4 regions of the Pararhizobium sp. O133 genome follow, and region 4 is predicted to be linked to each of the others. Evidence: predicted binding sites of a transcription regulator. Region 4 holds the regulator's gene; each other region holds the start of a gene.
The links. Region 4 encodes LexA, which represses DNA repair genes until DNA is damaged. Its sites were predicted from a motif close to TGTTCNNNNTGTGTTCNG; they were not measured.

Region 1 (4,349 bases), 2.3 Mb from region 4:
GTGTTTCGCCGTTATTTCGGCGCGAGCCCAACGGAGTTCCGCACGACGGGCATGTATTCCAGTATTGCGACCGGTAGCCGGGCCTCTGTGGCCTCGGCCGCCGGATAAGACGGGTATCAGTAAAACAGATGCCAGGGCGTGATGAAGGTCTGGCTTTCCTGCTGGTCCCGCTCCCGCTCGACGGCGATTGCCTCTTCTCGAGCCTTGCGGGCCGATATGTCAACGCGAACCACCTTTTCAGCCTTGGGCGGGGGCGTAAGATAACCGAGCGTCATTCCACCGTGATAAAACATTCTGTTCTCCGACTTGAGCCAATGACCTGTTACCCGGTCTTGGACACAAGACTGACATAATCGGCGGCTCTGTCAATAGTCTATCAAATCCATGCTTTATTCACGCCTTGTTAGCCATGCGGCCGGCATCTTGATTACGCCACTGTAGAGCGCAAAAAAAACGCGCCGCCCGTGAGGTACGGACGAGGCGCCCAGTCTGCACTGATGAGGTCAGTGCGGCAGTGAAATCTGCGTGTGGTAGCCGAGATCCGGCTCCTTGCCGGTGAGATTGGCCTTGGTGATTTCCCAGCCGAACCGCAGCGAGCTGTTGGTCGATGCCCAGATCGAAACGTCGTCGAGTTTCAGCTGCAGCATGGTCAGTGCCGGATCATCCTTGCCGCCCTCAAACCAGGCGGCGACGGGTGCCGACCAGTATTTGTCGATATGTTCGCGCGACTTGACCTCGTCGATCTCGCCAGCGAGGCAGGCGTGATAGTCATGGTCCTTGCTGATCACGCAGAAATGAGCGCGATCATTGGTGCGCAAGGCATCGACCAGGTCGCTGTCGGAGCGGGTGTAGAACCAGATCGAATTGGTTTCCTTTTCGACGAAAGGGGCCATAGGTTGCATATGCTGGCCGGATTCCTCGACGCCCAGCATGCCGGCATGGACGTGTTCGAGAACATCCCACAGCTGCTGCAGCGGATCGGCTTTGGTCTTGGCGATATCGGTCATGATTGTTTCCTTTGTCAGCTTATGAGTGCGATCAGGCAGCGCGGCGTTCGTGGCGGCCTTCCTCGATTTCCTCGATAATCTTGTTGACGAAGGGCGTCAGGTCGCCCGGATTGCGCGAGGTGACAATGCCCTTGTCGGTGACAACGGCTTCATCCGACCAGAGCGCGCCGGCATTCTTCATGTCGGTCTTGATCGAGATGTAGGATGTCATCTTGCGGCCGCGCACGGCGTCGGCCTCGATCAGCAGCCAAGGCGCGTGGCAGATGGCAGCGACGACCTTGCCGGATTTGACGAAGTCACGAACGACGCGCATGGCATCGTCGTCATGGCGAAGGATATCGGGGTTCATCTGGCCGCCCGGCAGGACCAGCGCATCGAAATCATCGATCTTGACGTCGCTGGCGAGCAGGTCGACATCGACCGTATCACCCCAGTCCTTCTTGTCCCAGCTCTTGATCGGCTCGTTCTCGATCGAGGCCACCTTGACGCTGGCGCCGCGCTTCTTCAGTTCTTCCAGCGGCACGCGCAGCTCCGAGCGTTCATAGCCATGGGTCGCGAGGATGAGGATTTTCGATTTGTCGATGAAGGGCATGACGCCATCTCCTGCTGTAAACTTGGGGAGGGTTCGGGCCTACAACGGGTGCGTCCGGCAATCGTTCCGATAATTCCGGCGTTGACCCGGCAGCCACAAGAACATATCATGAACGATTATGAAGAAGTCGCTGAATGAACGATTGGCCATCCTTTCGGATGCCGCCAAGTACGATGCTTCCTGTGCCTCGAGCGGAACGATGAAACGGGATTCGTCCAAGTCCGGCGGGCTGGGGTCAACGGAGGGTTCCGGCATCTGCCATGCCTATGCGCCGGACGGGCGCTGCATATCGCTCCTGAAAATCCTGATGACGAATTTCTGCATCTATGACTGCGCCTATTGCATCAACCGGTCGTCCAGCAATGTCGAGCGCGCCCGGTTCAGCGTCGAGGAGGTCGTCTGGCTGACACTGGAATTCTATCGGCGCAATTATATCGAAGGCCTGTTTCTATCGTCCGGCATCATCCGCTCGTCGGATTATACGATGGAGGAAATGGTGCGGATCGCGCGGGAACTGCGCGTCACCCATAATTTCCGCGGCTATATTCATTTGAAATCGATCCCGGAAGCTTCGCCGCTGCTGATCGAGCAAGCCGGGCTCTATGCCGACCGCATGTCGATCAATATCGAACTGCCGACCGACACCGGCCTCAACCGGCTGGCGCCGGAAAAGCAGCCGGCCAATATCCGCCGCTCGATGGGGGAACTGCGGCTGAAGATCGAGGCGGCGAACGACCCGACCCTGCAGACCAAGCGGCGCAAGCGCTTCGTGCCGGCCGGACAGAGCACGCAGGTCATCGTCGGGGCGGATCAGGCCAATGATTCCGTCATTCTCGGCACCAGCGCCCGGCTCTACGGGAGTTACGGCCTGCGGCGTGTCTATTATTCCGCGTTCAGCCCCATTCCCGACGCATCGAAGAGCTTGCCGTTGATCAAGCCGCCGCTGATGCGCGAACACCGGCTCTATCAGGCTGATTGGCTCTATCGCTTCTACGGCTTTGGCATCGAGGAGATCACCGAAAACCAGCCGGACGGCATGCTGGACCTGAAGCTCGATCCGAAGCTCGCCTGGGCGCTCGTCAACCGGCATCGGTTCCCGGTCGATATCAATACGGCCGAGCGCGAGATGCTGCTACGGGTACCGGGGCTCGGCACCAAGGCCGTCAAGGGCATCCTGTCGGCACGACGCCACCGGCGCCTGCGGCTGGAGGATTTGGCGCGGCTGCATGTCTCGGTGAAGAAGGTGCAGTCGTTCCTCGTGGCGGACGGCTGGTCACCGCATCGGCTGATCGATCGCTCCGACCTCCGTTCGATGTTCGAGCCCAAGCCGGAACAATTGGCATTGTTGTGATGCGGGCGGTCATGCTGGAGGGCAAGGGGGATTTTATCGAGTGGCGCAATGCCGCGCGGACCTTGCTGCTTGAGCGCCGTTCGCCGCAGGAGATCGACTGGCGCTGCAGGGACGACGCGGCGGGCGATCTGTTCGGGCCCGCGCCGGAGACAGTACCCTTGGCCGGCGTTGCACCGCAGGCCACACTGACGGTGCCGCAAGCTTTCCTGTCGCTGGCGGAGGCCGTGATCTGCCATAGCGATCCCGCGCGGTTCCAGCTTCTTTACCGCGTGCTCTTTCGGCTGCAGGAGGAGCGGGCGCTTTTGGAGATCCGCTCGGATGTCGATATCGCCCAACTGCATGCGATGGAAAAATCGGTGCGGCGCGATTGCCACAAGATGACGGCCTTCGTCCGCTTCAAGGAGATCGAAGGCACCCTTCCACGCCGGCGGTTTCTCGCCTGGTTCGAGCCCGATCATCATATCGTCGCGCGGGCCGCGCCCTTCTTCCAGCGCCGCTTTACCGACATGGACTGGATCATCGCCACGCCGAAGGGAACGGCCGCCTGGGACGGTGCCAATCTGACGACATCGACGGAGCCGGCGGACAATCCGATGCTGACCGATGATACCGATGCGCTCTGGCGTACCTATTTCGCCAACATCTTCAATCCGGCCCGTCTGAAGGTGAAGATGATGCAGACGGAGATGCCGAAGAAATACTGGAAGAACCTGCCGGAAGCGCAACTCATTCCCGGCATGATCGCCAGCGCGGAGGCAAGCGTCGTCGCCATGGCCGAGCGGGCGGCAAGGGATGCGCCGCTGTTTCACGAACGCCTGCAGGCCGCCGCCCGCGCAGTGCCGGACGTGCCGAGTCCACCCGCCGGAACACTGGAGGAGGCGCGCGCGGCGGCGCGCACCTGCACCCGCTGCGCACTTCACTGCAAGGCGACCCAGACGGTGTTCGGCGAAGGCCCGGCCGATGCGCGGATGATGATCGTTGGCGAACAGCCGGGTGACCAGGAAGACTTGGCCGGACGCCCCTTCGTCGGGCCGGCGGGAAAGCTGTTCGACACAGTTGCCGGCGAGGTCGGGCTTAACCGGACACAGGCTTACGTGACCAACGCGGTCAAGCACTTCAAGTACGAGCCGCGCGGCAAGCGCCGTATCCACCAAAAGCCCAATATGGGCGAGGTGCAGCACTGCAAATGGTGGCTGAAGCTGGAGCTCGATCTGGTAAAGCCGAAGCTCGTCGTGGCGATGGGCGCGACAGCGCTTGCGGCCCTCACCGACAGCCGCCAAAAACTTTCCGACCTGCGTGGTCAGGTGCTGTCGTTCGGCGAGAGGCAATCGCTGCTCGTCACCGTGCATCCGTCCTATCTGTTGCGCATTCCCGACGCAGATCGGCGGATGGAGGAAAT
Region 2 (4,349 bases), 1.7 Mb from region 4:
TTGCCACCCGCCGTGCGACGACGGCGCTGGTTTCGGCGGGAGCCGGGCGGATGAGGTCGGCGGCGGTGACGGAGGGGACATCGATGCGGATATCGATCCGGTCCATCAGCGGGCCGGAAATCCGGCCCTGGTAATCGGAGACGCAGCGGGGCCCGCGGGCGCAGCTGTGGCCGGGCTCTCCCGCCATGCCGCAGCGGCAGGGATTCATGGCGGCGACCAGCTGGATGGCGGCGGGATAGGTGACGCGGTGATTGGCGCGGGCGATGATGCATTCGGCGGTTTCCAGCGGCTGGCGCAACGCGTCGAGCACCTGCGGTGTGAATTCCGGGAACTCGTCGAGAAACAGAACGCCGTTGTGCGCGAGCGACGCCTCGCCGGGCTTGGCGCGCATGCCGCCGCCGATCATCGCGGCCATGGTGGCGGAATGGTGCGGCGTGCGGAAGGGGCGACGATCCGACAGCTTGCCGCCGGCGAGTTGTCCGGCGATCGAGTGGATCATCGAGACCTCCAGCAGTTCCGATGGCGACAGCGGCGGCAGGATGGAGGGCAGGCGGGAAGCCAGCATCGACTTGCCTGAACCGGGAGGGCCGACCATCAGCAGGTTATGATTGCCTGCGGCGGCGACTTCCAGCGCCCGCTTGGCGCTTTCCTGCCCCTTGATGTCGGCGAGATCGGGCATGTTGGCGGCATTGGCGCGCACCGAGGCTTCCGGCCGCGACAGGACCTGCGTGCCACGGAAATGATTGGCGAGCGCGATCAGGCTGCGCGGCGCGAGAATGTCGATCTCGGAGCCGGCCCAGGCGGCTTCCGGACCGCTGTCGGCCGGGCAGATCAGGCCCTTGCCGAGCCCGTTGGCGCCGATAGCGGCGGGAAGCGCCCCGGCCACAGTGGCGATCGTGCCATCCAGATTGAGCTCGCCGATCACCACGTAGCCATCCAGCGCATCGCCGGGAATGGCACCGAGTGCCGCCATCAGGCCGAGCGCGATGGGGAGGTCGAAATGACTGCCTTCTTTCGGAAGATCGGCAGGCGCGAGATTGATGGTGACCTTCTTGGCCGGCAATGACAGGCCGGAAGCATGCAGGGCCGCCTGGACCCGCTCGCGGCTTTCGGCCACCGCCTTGTCCGGCAGGCCGACGATCTGCATGCCGACCTTGCCCGGCGCGACCATGACCTGAACATCGACCGGAACGCCTTCAATGCCCTGAAATGCAACCGTACTGACACGTGCGACCATGATTGCCCCTCTTGACCGCGCGACGGATGAACAACCCGCCGCCACAACCTTCATCGGTTGTGGCGGGAAATCTGGCACGAATACCGGAATAAAACAAGAACAATCATCGAACGGATTCGATGAATGCAATCGCGATGGTTGAGGCCGGTTGTATTGTGCGAACGAAGCGGAACAACCGTGAACATCCGGAGCGCGAAACGGGTTGTATCACGCTTCGGGCGAGGAGTTGCTGGTCAGGCGCGCTTGCGTTCGATCGCGTCCCAGAGACGTGCGGCGATATCGGCGCCGCCGAATTTCTTCACTTCGCGAATGCCGGTCGGCGAGGTGACGTTGATTTCGGTCATCACGTCGCCGATCACGTCGATGCCGACGAGCAGGAAACCGCGTTCGCGCAAGGCGGGGCCGATGCGGGCGCAGATTTCCTTTTCGCGCGACGTCAGTTCCGTCGGCATCGGGGTGCCGCCGGCATGCATGTTGGAGCGGGCATCGTGTTCGGCGGGCACGCGGTTGATCGCACCGACCGGCTCGCCATCGACGAGGATGATCCGCTTGTCGCCCTTGCGCACCGCCGGCAGGTATTCCTGGGCGATGAAGGGTTCGCGGAACATCTGGCCGAACATTTCGAGAAGCGACGACATGTTGCGGTCATCACGGGTCGAGTGAAACACGCCGGCGCCGCCATTGCCGTAGAGCGGTTTCAGGATGATGTCGCCCATCTCGGCGCGAAAGCTTGCGATTTCGGCGGGATCACGGGTGATCAGCGTCTTCGGCATCAGGTCGGGAAATTCGGTGACGAAGATCTTTTCCGGCGAATTGCGCACCCAGGCCGGATCGTTGACCACAAGCGTCTTGGGATGGATGCGCTCGAGCAGATGCGTCGAGGTGATGTAGGCCATGTCGAAGGGCGGATCCTGGCGCAGCAGCACGACATCCATGGTCGACAGGTCGATGCGCTCGGCGTCGCCCAGCGTGTAATGGTCACCCTTGACGTCGCGCAATTCCATCGGCTGGACGGTGGCATAAACCTTGCCATCGCGCAGCGACAGCTGGTTGGGTGTGTAATGGAACAGCCTGTAGCCGCGCGCCTGTGCTTCGAGGCTCATGGCGAAGGTACTGTCGCCGGCGATGGTGATGCCGGAGACATGATCCATCTGGACCGCGACATTGGTGATCTTCGCCATGGGTGGGTTTCCTGTTGATCGTGGGCGTCATGGTGGGCAGGCCGTTGTATAGCAACCGGGTCGGCGGGAGCCTACAGATTTCTATCCACGCCAAGATCGAATGCGGAACGATTTTTCCTTTGGATATACAAGGCAAGCACAGGTGCTCACGCGGCGCGATGCGCCCGTGGTTTGAAAACTCGGCCGGAACACATCGTGTGCCTGGTGAGTAGAAAAACAGATGACACGCGATGTGCCCCGTTTCGGTGTCTTTTGCCGCGCTTCTCAGGTTCTTCTGCGCTTCCAGGTGTCAGATGGAAGCCTCCAATGCCCCGGCCCGCTGCTTATCCGCTGGGCCTTTCAATCTGGCGGGGTTGGCCCTGGACCCTTGGACGGCAGAACCGTCCGGCGGCGTGAACCGCCCGTGGCGTGGCTACCCGGCACGCCCGGTTCATTCACGAACCGGAGGAGAACCGCCTTTCACGCAGCCCCGGGGATCTTGCGCGCGTTCCGCCAGACCATCCGGGCACCGGCCCCGCCTCGCCGGCAACGCAAACCGGTGTATCCGTGACGGGACGAGGTCATGATGGCACGGGTGAAGGGGGCGGGGATTTTGGCGCGTGGCCGAAATCCCCTCACCGACAAAATCTAACATTGAGCCTTTGGCTAAGGTGCTGTTTTTGTGTCCTCTGCCGCCGGGAGAGAGGCGGAGATGCCGAATCTTCAGGCTAAATCACGTCCCCGCTTTCAGGCGGGAATATAGGTCAGGCGGATCGCCTAACGTGATTCAGCAGGCCTCGCCTCGCTCAGGACCCAATCGACCAACGTCGTCAGTTCGGCCGATTTCCGGTAGCGCGGCCAAACGAGGTAGAAGTCGGAGGGGCTCCTGAGCGACCCTTCGATGGCTTGCACCAGGCGGCCGCCCTGAAGGTCGCCGGAGACGAAGTCGTGGTTGGCGAGCACGATGCCCTGACCAGCGATGGCGGCCTCGATGGCGTGGGAGGTCTGGTTGAAGCTGATGCCCTTGAAGGCGGTGTCGGACTTGCCGATGTGCTGCTCGATGAATTCCGGCCAGAAATTATGGGCGTCATGCAGCAGCGTATAGTCTTCCAGCTGTCGTGGCGTGCGTGGCCGGTCCCGCTGTTCGAGCAGCAGCGGGCTGCAGACGGCGATGATCTCCTGTTCGAACAGCAGTTCGGCTGCAAGCCCCGGACCGAACGGCGGGCGGCCATACCGAACGGCGAGATCGACGCCGTCGGCCTGGAAATTCGACATGCGTTCGGTTGCCTGGATATGCAGGTCGAGTTCGGGATAATGCCGTGTCAACTCCGGCAGCCGGGGGATCAGCCATTTCGAGGCGAAAGTTGGCGTCGTGCTGACGGTGAGCTTGACCGGCTGGGGTTTCAGGTTTTCGGTGGCCGACGATAGGATTTCGAAGGCACGTCTGATGTCGGCGCCGTAACCGCGCCCGACGCCGGTGAGGGCCAGCGTGCGCGGCAGCCGCTCGAAGAGCTGGACGCCGAGTTCCGCCTCCAGCCGGCGGATCTGTTGCGCTACGGCCGCCTGCGTGACGTCGAGCTCTTCGGCCGCCAAGCGAAAGTTGAGATGGCGTGCGGAGGTTTCGAACGCCTTCAGGCCGTTGAGCGAGGGGAGCTTGCCGAGCATGGCGGTTGATCCAGAAGATTTTCTATTGGTAAATCGCATGAGAACTATTTCGATATTGGACGGCTTCGGTGATATTTCAAGCCACACAATAGACGGCTCTTTGAGGCCATGACCACGGGAAGGATGAGACGATGACGATGGAAAAGGTAGCGATTGTAACGGCGGGCGGCAGCGGCATGGGGGCGGAAAGCGCGCGGCGCTTAGCGGCCGACGGTTTCAAGGTGGCCATCCTGTCCTCCTCCGGAAAGGGCGAGGCGCTGGCGCAGGAACTCGGTGGCATCGGCATC
Region 3 (4,349 bases), 1.1 Mb from region 4:
GACGGCGCGGAAGACATCGTCTCGCTTTACCTGCAAACGGCTCGCGCGGTCGATCCCGACAGCGCCGACATTCTCGTCATGCTGGGCGGCATTGCCGAAAACCTGAAGAAGCCGGAACGCGCGATCGAACTCTACAAGAGCGTGCCGGAAAACTCGCCGATGCGGCGGTTGTCCGAAATGCAGCTGGGCCTAAGCCTTGCCTCGATCGGCAAGACGGAAGAAGCCAAGCAACATCTGAAGGCGCTGATCGATCTCGATCCGAAGGATATGCGCAGCTATATCGCCTATGGCAGCGTGCTGTCCGATGCCAAGGACTACAAGGAAATGGGACTGCTCTACGACCGTGCGGTCGAAGAGATCGGCCCGGTTCCGCAGCGCAGCCACTGGACGATCTTCTTCCAGCGCGCCATCGCCTATGAGCGCCAGAAGATCTGGGACAAGGCCGAGCCGAGCTTCAAGAAGGCGCTCGAGCTCAACCCGGACCAGCCACAGGTCCTGAACTATCTCGGCTATTCCTGGGTCGACATGAACATCAACCTGGAAGAAGGCCTGACGATGATCCGCAAGGCCGTCGATCTGAAGCCGGATGACGGCTACATCGTCGATTCGCTCGGCTGGGCCTATTTCCGGATGAACCGTTTCGACGACGCCGTGGTCGAGCTTGAGCGTGCCGCCGAACTGATGGCGGGTGACGCGACGATCAATGACCATCTGGGCGATGCCTACTGGCGTGTCGGGCGCAAGCTGGAAGCTGTGTTCCAGTGGAACCAGACGCTGGCCCTGAAGCCGGAAGAGGCGGAAATTCCGAAGATCAAGGCGAAGATCGAAAACGGCCTGCCGCCGGTCACAGCCAAGGTTCCGGCCGCCGCCGATGCGACGGATGGCGGCCAGCCGAAGAAGGTAACGCCGGACGCGACCACGCCCGGCAAGAAATCCTGATCCCGGTTTAAGATGACGAATGAAGCAGGGATCCGGGGCTTCGCGCTCACGCGGGTGGCGCCAGCGAAGATCAACCTCGCCCTGCATGTCGTCGGTCTGCGGGCGGATGGCTACCATCTTCTCGACAGTCTCGTGACCTTTGCCGATGCGGGCGACCGCATCGGCTTTTCCGTTTCCGGCCGCGACCGCTTCACGATCTCCGGTCGCTTTGCTACCGATCTGCCGGTGGCGGAGAGCGCTACCGCCGATACCAATCTGGTGCTGAAGGCCCGCGATCTCCTGCGGGCGCATCTGGCCGAAACCGGAATCCCGACCGGACCGGTCCATCTTCATCTCGAAAAGAACCTTCCCGTCTCTTCCGGCATCGGCGGCGGCTCCGCCGATGCGGCCGCAGCGCTTCTCGGCTTGATGGATCTGTGGGAGGCGCCGGTTGCCGCCGATAGTCTCCTCGACATCGCGCTGAAACTCGGCGCCGACGTGCCGATGTGCCTGAAGGGCAAACCGCTGGTCGCGCGCGGCATTGGCGAGGACATCGAGCTTCTGCCGGCCTTCCCGTCCTTTCCGATGCTGATCGTCAATCCGCTGAAGGCGGTTTCGACGCCGGTGATCTTCCGCATGCTGACGAGCAAGACCAATCCCGCGCTGGTGATGCCGAAGGCCGGGACTGAACGGGACGGGTGGATGTTTGCCCTGAACGGCATGCGCAACGACCTGGAACCGCCGGCACGCGTGCTGGAGCCGGCCATATCAGCCGTTTCCGATGCACTTGGCGGTGCAGACGCTGCCTTCGTGCGGATGTCAGGGTCCGGCGCCAGTTGTTTCGGACTTTTTGCCACAGTGGCGGAGCGGGATGCGGCCGCCGACATGCTTTCACGGCAAAACCCCGACTGGTACGTTCTGGCCTGCAACAGCATCGGTTGAAAGGAAACACATGATGGCCGAAACTAATCAGGCAAGACGCTTCATCCCCGTTGGCATCGCCGTCCTGACCGTCTCCGATACCCGCACGCTGGCGGACGACCGCTCCGGCGATACGCTGGTGGCGCGGATCGAGGAGGCTGGTCACCGGCTTGCGGCACGCGCCATCGTACCCGACGACAGGCAAATGATCGCCGCGCAGGTGAAGGCCTGGACGCTGGACAAGGCGATCGACGTAGTGATCACCACCGGCGGCACAGGCTTTACCGGACGGGACGTGACGCCGGAAGCGCTGGAGCCGCTGTTCGAAAAGCGCATGGACGGTTTTTCCGAAGTGTTCCACCGCATCTCCTACGACAAGATCGGCACATCGACGATCCAGTCGCGGGCAACCGGCGGCGTTGCCAATGCCACCTTCATCTTCGTGCTGCCCGGTTCGCCCGGCGCCTGCCGCGACGCTTGGGACGGCATCCTGAAGCAGCAACTCGACTACCGGCACATGCCCTGCAATTTCATCGAGATCATGCCGAGGCTCGATGAGCACCTGAAGCGCGGCTGATCGTCTCCGGTAGCAACGGCTTGTTTTCCCTGTTCCATTCGAAACAGCGCGCATCCCCATGCCCGGCTAAAACTGTCCTCACGATAGAAACGACGAGGAGAGCGGGCATGGTGCGCATACGCATCGACGCAAACCTGGATGGCAACGGTTCGGCCGAGGTTCAGATCGGTATCAGTTACGCAGCACGAATGCGGCGGGCTCGATTCTCCAGGCGCCGCCACGGGAAGCGATACGACGCGCCGGCCGCGGCCGGAGCGGAAAGCCCTTTTTCAGACCAGCTATTTCAGTCAAGCAGGGCGGACCCCAAAAAGGGTTCGCCCCTTTTCTCGTCGCTTGCAAGGCGGGCTCAGTCCGCTCAGACCCCGTCCGCGCCGAGACGATTGCCGATCGCGACCCAGGCTGGCACCAGTTCGCTGCCCAGTCGGCGCACCGCCCGCCCGGTGGCAAAATCGCTGAGCGGCATGCCCGATTTCGCGATCGCCGCTGCCTGCTGCCGCGACAGGAGGAAGCCGAGCTCCAGCGGCGGCGTGCGGGTCACGATCCGCCGGAGGAACGGTCGGCGATGCAGCCTGGACGGCGAAAACCGCGCCGGCGTCCTGCCGAGCGTCATATATTCGGCAATATCGTCGATCCAGCGACCGGCCGGCCGCGCGCCCGGCTCCAGCAGAAGCAGCCAGTTGCCACGCGCCGAGCGGACGATCTCCTTCATGTCCCAACTGGTGCAGAACCGCGCACCGGCGGCATCGGCGACCCGGCTGGAGCCGTCGCGCGAGGCATGATCGAGGATGATCACGTCGCTCACCAGCCCTTCAACGGCACCTGCGACCAGCGCGGACAGGGTCTGCGCCAGCTCGGCTTCGTTGTTGCGGGTTTCCATGATGATCGTCAGCATCGCCGTCAATACCGCATCGCACACAGAATTTCCACAGAGCCTTCGTTTCGGGGGAATTTACTTTTCATTCATGATGAATGCGCGCGCAAGCGAACGGTCTTCCTGCCGTTGCCCGATCCTTCCACGCTCCTGCGAATAACCACATCCGCGATTTTGTTCTTGCATTGTTCTCGTTTTCGCGATAGGAAAATAATCAGAAAATTTGGAATGCCGGTATCGGCGTTTCCCGGAGAATCCCATGAACGAGCTGTCTCACATCAGGCAGGGTGCCTTGGCGCCTGCCCATACGGCAGATATGGCCGAAGCGATGATCGCCGGTTCGGGACTTCGCATCGAGGTCGATCGCCGTCGCGGACGCGGTGCGGCCCTCAACACATCCGGCCGGTTCGAGCCGGTCTCGCGCACGCTGGAGGATGACGGCTGGAACTCGATCGAGGACCTGCCGGAATTCAAGACCGACGTACAGATCGAAAAACCGCGCTCGATCATCAGCCGCAACGATTCGCCCGACATCCCCTTCGATCGCTCGGTCAATCCGTACCGGGGATGCGAGCATGGCTGCATCTATTGTTTCGCCCGGCCGACCCACGCCTATATGGGCCTGTCGCCGGGGCTTGATTTCGAGGCGAAGCTGTTCGCCAAGCCGGATGCCGCCAAGCTTTTGGAGCGCGAACTGGCAAAGCCGGGCTACAAGGTCCGCCCGATCGCCATCGGCACCAATACGGACCCCTATCAGCCGATCGAGAAGGAATGGCGGATCATGCGCCAGGTCCTCGAGGTGCTGAAGGCGGCCGATCACCCGGTGATGATCGTCACAAAGTCGGCCATGGTCATACGCGACATCGATATCCTGGCGCCGATGGCGGAGAAGGGGCTGGCCAAGGTCGGGCTGTCGGTGACGACGCTCGATCGCAAGCTGGCCCGACTGATGGAGCCGCGCGCCTCGACGCCCTCGAAGCGGCTGGAGGCAATCAAGGCCCTGTCGGACGCGGGCATTCCCTCCACCGTGATGATGGCGCCGATCATTCCGGCCCTCAACGA
Region 4 (4,349 bases):
ACGAGCCTGCAAGAAATGTCGTGCTGCGCTCCTAAAGCAGACACCGGTCGCCGTTGCGCGCGAAGCTTTCGTGGCTGCCTGTCTCGAGGCCGGCTTCGCCGTGCAGGCCCTGCCGCCGTCCTGGCACCGTACTGGGCCTTCGTCACGTCCCCGTATGAGAGTTTGAATTGGAAGATCAACGCCGCCGGCCAGCCGACGGCGGCCTTTTGTTGTCTTGGCGACGATGTTCCGAATCACGTCGTCAACTGATCCGGTGGCTGCCGGGTCTGTGGGATGTGTAAAATCGTTCGAGCTGGCGTTTGATTCCCGACCATGACTGCAGAAGACGAATCGGGCAGGGGACCGACGCCGGTCTCCAAAATGAAGCGCTAAACGCCGAAACCTTATAATCCGAGGTCGGATAGGGAAATAAAGTGGGGAGAAAAAGAGGGGAAATAAGTGCCCGTTCTCAAAAACACAATGAAAACAGGCACTTATTTCAAAATCTGGCTCCCCGGGCCGGATTCGAACCGGCGACCTGTCGATTAACAGTCGAATGCTCTACCGCTGAGCTACCAGGGATCATCTGCGCCGCTGTGTGCTGCAGAAGTGAGGCTGCTAATACAAATGCTTTTTCGATTTGCCAAGCTATTTTTCAAAAAAAGTGCACAATCTTGTCTGACTGTGGAGAACTCCCCATGTGGGGGAGGCAACGCGATCCCGATTGCCGGCGAACACATGCCGCGATTTCAGCGTTGTCAACGATGCCGCGACGCGGGATCGAGCCAACAGGTGGAGTTCATGGCAGGACGGCAGAAAAAATTTGGCATCGACCCGCAGACGCATGAATTGATTCTGGGAACATGGCGCTTGCGCCTGCCGCAGTCGCGCGGGGTTCGCATCGCGCTCGGCAGCATACTCATTATCGGTGGCTGCCTTGGCTTTCTGCCTGTGCTCGGCTTCTGGATGGTGCCGCTGGGTTTCATCGTCCTCTCGCATGATCTTGCCTTCGTGCGCCGCCAGCGGCGACGGCTATCGGTTTGGTGGGCTCGCAGGCGCCAAACCTCAACCTGAACGAATGCACTATTTGTCCACGTCAAACGCCCCGCCTGATCGGGCAGGGCGGGGCTGCAAAGCACGTGCCAACGTTTATCGATCCGTACCAGTCTGCGGCGTCGGATCCTTGTCGGTCGGCGCAGTCTGCATCTGCTCACCATTCGTCGGCGTGTTGTCCACGGTACCCTGGTTGGCGGGCGCTGCCTGATCCTCGGCAGGGGCAACCTGCTGCGTCTGGGTCGCCCCGTCATTGTCGGTCGCTTCACCAAACATCTCCACCCCGGCCCAGGCGATGGCAGCCAAAAGCAGACCGCCGATCAACACCATCAACACCGGACGCCCAAGAAGACCCTGCCGCGCCTCGATACCGGTTACCCGGACCGTCCGGTTGGTATCCTTCGTCGAGACGCGATCGCCGCGTTCGTCCACATAGCCTGCCATGTCTGCCTCCTGTGTGCGGGCGATGCGCACCGCCCATTGTCGCTAGGATGTTCCTGCAACGGTCGCGACACGGCAAAAGTTCCCAAAAAGAAGCCCAAGACTGGTGAGTCTCGCGCGCAACAGCCCGCCGGCTTCATCGCCCGCGCCGAATATTGTTGGAAACATTCAAATATTTTGAGGGGGCTTGCGGAACACATATGGAACATATAGTGTTCGTTCTTGCTTTGTTTCTCGACTTTGGAGTGATCGTTCATGCTGACTCGCAAGCAACAGGAATTGCTTCTGTTCATTCACGAAAGAATGAAGGAATCCGGCGTGCCTCCATCCTTTGATGAAATGAAGGATGCTCTGGATCTCGCCTCGAAATCCGGCATCCACCGACTGATCACGGCGCTTGAGGAACGGGGCTTCATCCGCCGCCTGCCCAATCGCGCACGCGCACTGGAGGTCATCAAGCTGCCGGAAGCCTATTCGCCAAGCCTCCAGCCCAAGCGCGGCTTTTCGCCCAGTGTTATCCAGGGCAGCCTCGGCGCCTCCGCCGAAAAGCCGGCGCCTGCCAAACCTGTCGCGGCCAACAGCGATAGCGTGACGGTCCCGGTCATGGGGCGGATCGCCGCCGGCGTGCCGATCTCCGCCATCCAGAACAACACGCACGATATTTCCGTACCGATGGAAATGGTCGGGGTGGGGGATCATTACGCGCTGGAGGTCCGAGGCGATTCGATGATCGAGGCCGGCATCCTCGACGGGGACACGGTCATCATCCGCAACACCAATACCGCCAGCCCCGGCGAAATCATCGTGGCGCTCGTCGATGACGAGGAGGCGACCCTGAAGCGCTTCCGGCGCAAGGGCGCTTCCATCGCACTCGAAGCCGCCAATCCGGCCTACGAGACCCGGATATTCGGTCCCGACCGGGTGAAGATCCAGGGCAAGTTGGTGGGCCTCATTCGCCGCTATCACTGATCAGGGCAAGCTTCGACGCATTTCGGTTCACTCGCTTCAAGCAGCCGCGACGTCGGTTGGACGGTCTGGCAGGAGGTCAGGTGCACTGAGCCTTATGGGAAATGATTTGCGCGGGTTTGTGTACGACGGCTTTCGTGGTGGAGAGGCTTCTGTGGAGAATGTTCGGAAAACATCATGTCGGAAAATGAACGCGGCCGTTTTTTCGGAATTATTCTCTTGCGGTTTGTCTAGGATCATTCTAAACCGCCGCCACGGTTCGATTATTCGAGCTTGAGAGGCCTCGTGGCGGAGTGGTGACGCAGAGGACTGCAAATCCTTGTACCCCGGTTCAATTCCGGGCGAGGCCTCCAAAATTTTCCACGTAAATATAATCGGTCGGTCGTATTTACCGATTGTTTATTCTGAGCAATCGTTTCAGGTGTTCTGAAACGATGCGTCACGTGCGGCTCCACCAATTTTGACGCCATCTTCGTGGCTACGGCCGTTCTCATGACCGCAAAACGTTTCTCCAATTCCGACCGGAGTCGAAGATTGAGACATACGTTTCCATTGCCCGCCCCAAGGCGGGGTAGTCAAAGGATGAAACGATCCGATGGTCTGAGCGGACCGTATCAGCTCAATGATAATAGAAGCAGGCGCAGTCGGCCTGGCTGTCGTCCGGCGCGCTCCAGACGCGAACGGCGAGCTTCTTGGCAGTGCCGGTTTCATCCAGCCTCAGGCCGAGCAGGGATGTAGCGGCAAGCTTCGGATTGACGGCATCGATCTCGACAATGGTGCCGACCTGATGGACGCCAAGTTTCGGGGTCCAGGTAAAAAACTGCACGCTGTAATGCATTGCGTTCTCCTTTACCGCGCTTTTTTGGGGGAACTCGAACATCACAAACCGCACAGCCGACGCGACTAACCAGCGGCGAGGGCGCCGCGCAGGCGATGGGGTGGGTTCGATGACCAGCATACCATGAATTTTCTGGTTCGCTAATCCGTTTCATCAGCGATGAATCGGGACGAACGGGGGGCACTGCAGTTGAATATTGAGGTTGACGCAGGCCAGGGCACCGACGCTTCCCACCGTCATCGCGATCGTCGAGCCGATGGCCCGCCAAGGGATTGTCCGGATCGGAGTGGAGGGGATTGCGTTCCGATATCCGGCTGCAATGCCGATCGTTTAACTGTTTAAATCCGTATTCGGTTGTCTTCCGCAGGACGCAGAGCGGCTCTCAAGAGGAAACTGCCCTCACATTTTCCGTGGTCAGTATCAACGACGATAAAGTGATGCGGAATGACCAACTGTTACACGACTGTCATGTCGCTGACATAGGGTCGATTTGTACAAGGAGACAATCGATGCTGGTCAAAGCTGTAAACACTGATACCGCCCTTTTGGACGAGAAGAACGCGAAGCTCTTCGCTGCCGCGCGCAACCTCGCCAGGCACCCCTATCTCGTGCGCGAGGGCGATGTCACCGATGCGGAACTCTCGGGCGTCCTGAACGGTCTTCTCGATCTGTTCGGCGCCAAGATCGCCTAGAGCATCGTTCCCTTAATACGCCCCATTCTGTTGGCTCAAAACGGCCGATCCACAAGAAGGATGGCGCAGAGCGATGCGACATCCATCGGTCCAGCCATCCGCCGCAGTGGGCGGCCGTTTTCAGCCAACCCGAAGGGCTGGATGAATTTTGGCCACTACCGGCGGTGGCCGTCTCAACCGCAGCTTCTGCTGCGCTTTTCGCCGGCCGCCTTGGTTCTGGCCAAAATTCCTTCCAGCAGAATGGGTCGTATTAAGGGAATGATGCTCTAATCTGCCGTCCCGTATGCTTTGCAAGGAGATGGTAACCGTTTCATCTCTTTGGCGACTGTCCGGTTTTTCCTGAACTGCTGTTTTAACTGGCTTGCGCTGTGGCGACTCTT

Region 1: ACST81_RS02680 (putative DNA modification/repair radical SAM protein) is a predicted target of LexA. The motif match lies at 1,697-1,714, and genes of this name have one in related genera.
Region 2: ACST81_RS22345 (YifB family Mg chelatase-like AAA ATPase) is a predicted target of LexA. The motif match lies at 1,322-1,339, and genes of this name have one in related genera.
Region 3: ACST81_RS19070 (PA0069 family radical SAM protein) is a predicted target of LexA. The motif match lies at 3,463-3,480, and genes of this name have one in related genera.

What each region holds. Positions count from the first base shown of each region.
Region 1 is NZ_CP196426.1:569,669-574,017, forward strand. It holds gene ACST81_RS02660 (AraC family ligand binding domain-containing protein) at 1-108, shown strand, start outside; gene ACST81_RS02665 (hypothetical protein) at 117-293, opposite strand; gene ACST81_RS02670 (pyridoxamine 5'-phosphate oxidase family protein) at 504-1,007, opposite strand; gene ACST81_RS02675 (type 1 glutamine amidotransferase domain-containing protein) at 1,039-1,599, opposite strand; gene ACST81_RS02680 (putative DNA modification/repair radical SAM protein) at 1,718-2,950, shown strand; gene ACST81_RS02685 (UdgX family uracil-DNA binding protein) at 2,950-4,349, shown strand, end outside.
Region 2 is NZ_CP196426.1:4,591,058-4,595,406, reverse strand. It holds gene ACST81_RS22345 (YifB family Mg chelatase-like AAA ATPase) at 1-1,237, opposite strand, end outside; gene gshB (glutathione synthase) at 1,471-2,418, opposite strand; gene gcvA (transcriptional regulator GcvA) at 3,175-4,062, opposite strand; gene ACST81_RS22330 (SDR family oxidoreductase) at 4,194-4,349, shown strand, end outside.
Region 3 is NZ_CP196426.1:3,934,173-3,938,521, forward strand. It holds gene ACST81_RS19050 (tetratricopeptide repeat protein) at 1-939, shown strand, start outside; gene ACST81_RS19055 (4-(cytidine 5'-diphospho)-2-C-methyl-D-erythritol kinase) at 952-1,860, shown strand; gene moaB (molybdenum cofactor biosynthesis protein B) at 1,874-2,416, shown strand; gene ACST81_RS19065 (glycosyl transferase) at 2,772-3,308, opposite strand; gene ACST81_RS19070 (PA0069 family radical SAM protein) at 3,547-4,349, shown strand, end outside.
Region 4 is NZ_CP196426.1:2,857,229-2,861,577, forward strand. It holds gene ACST81_RS13680 (DUF982 domain-containing protein) at 1-166, shown strand, start outside; tRNA gene ACST81_RS13685 (tRNA-Asn) at 487-561, opposite strand; gene ACST81_RS13690 (hypothetical protein) at 781-1,053, shown strand; gene ACST81_RS13695 (hypothetical protein) at 1,129-1,476, opposite strand; gene lexA (transcriptional repressor LexA) at 1,729-2,442, shown strand; tRNA gene ACST81_RS13705 (tRNA-Cys) at 2,719-2,792, shown strand; gene ACST81_RS13710 (hypothetical protein) at 3,059-3,277, opposite strand; gene ACST81_RS13715 (hypothetical protein) at 3,787-3,969, shown strand.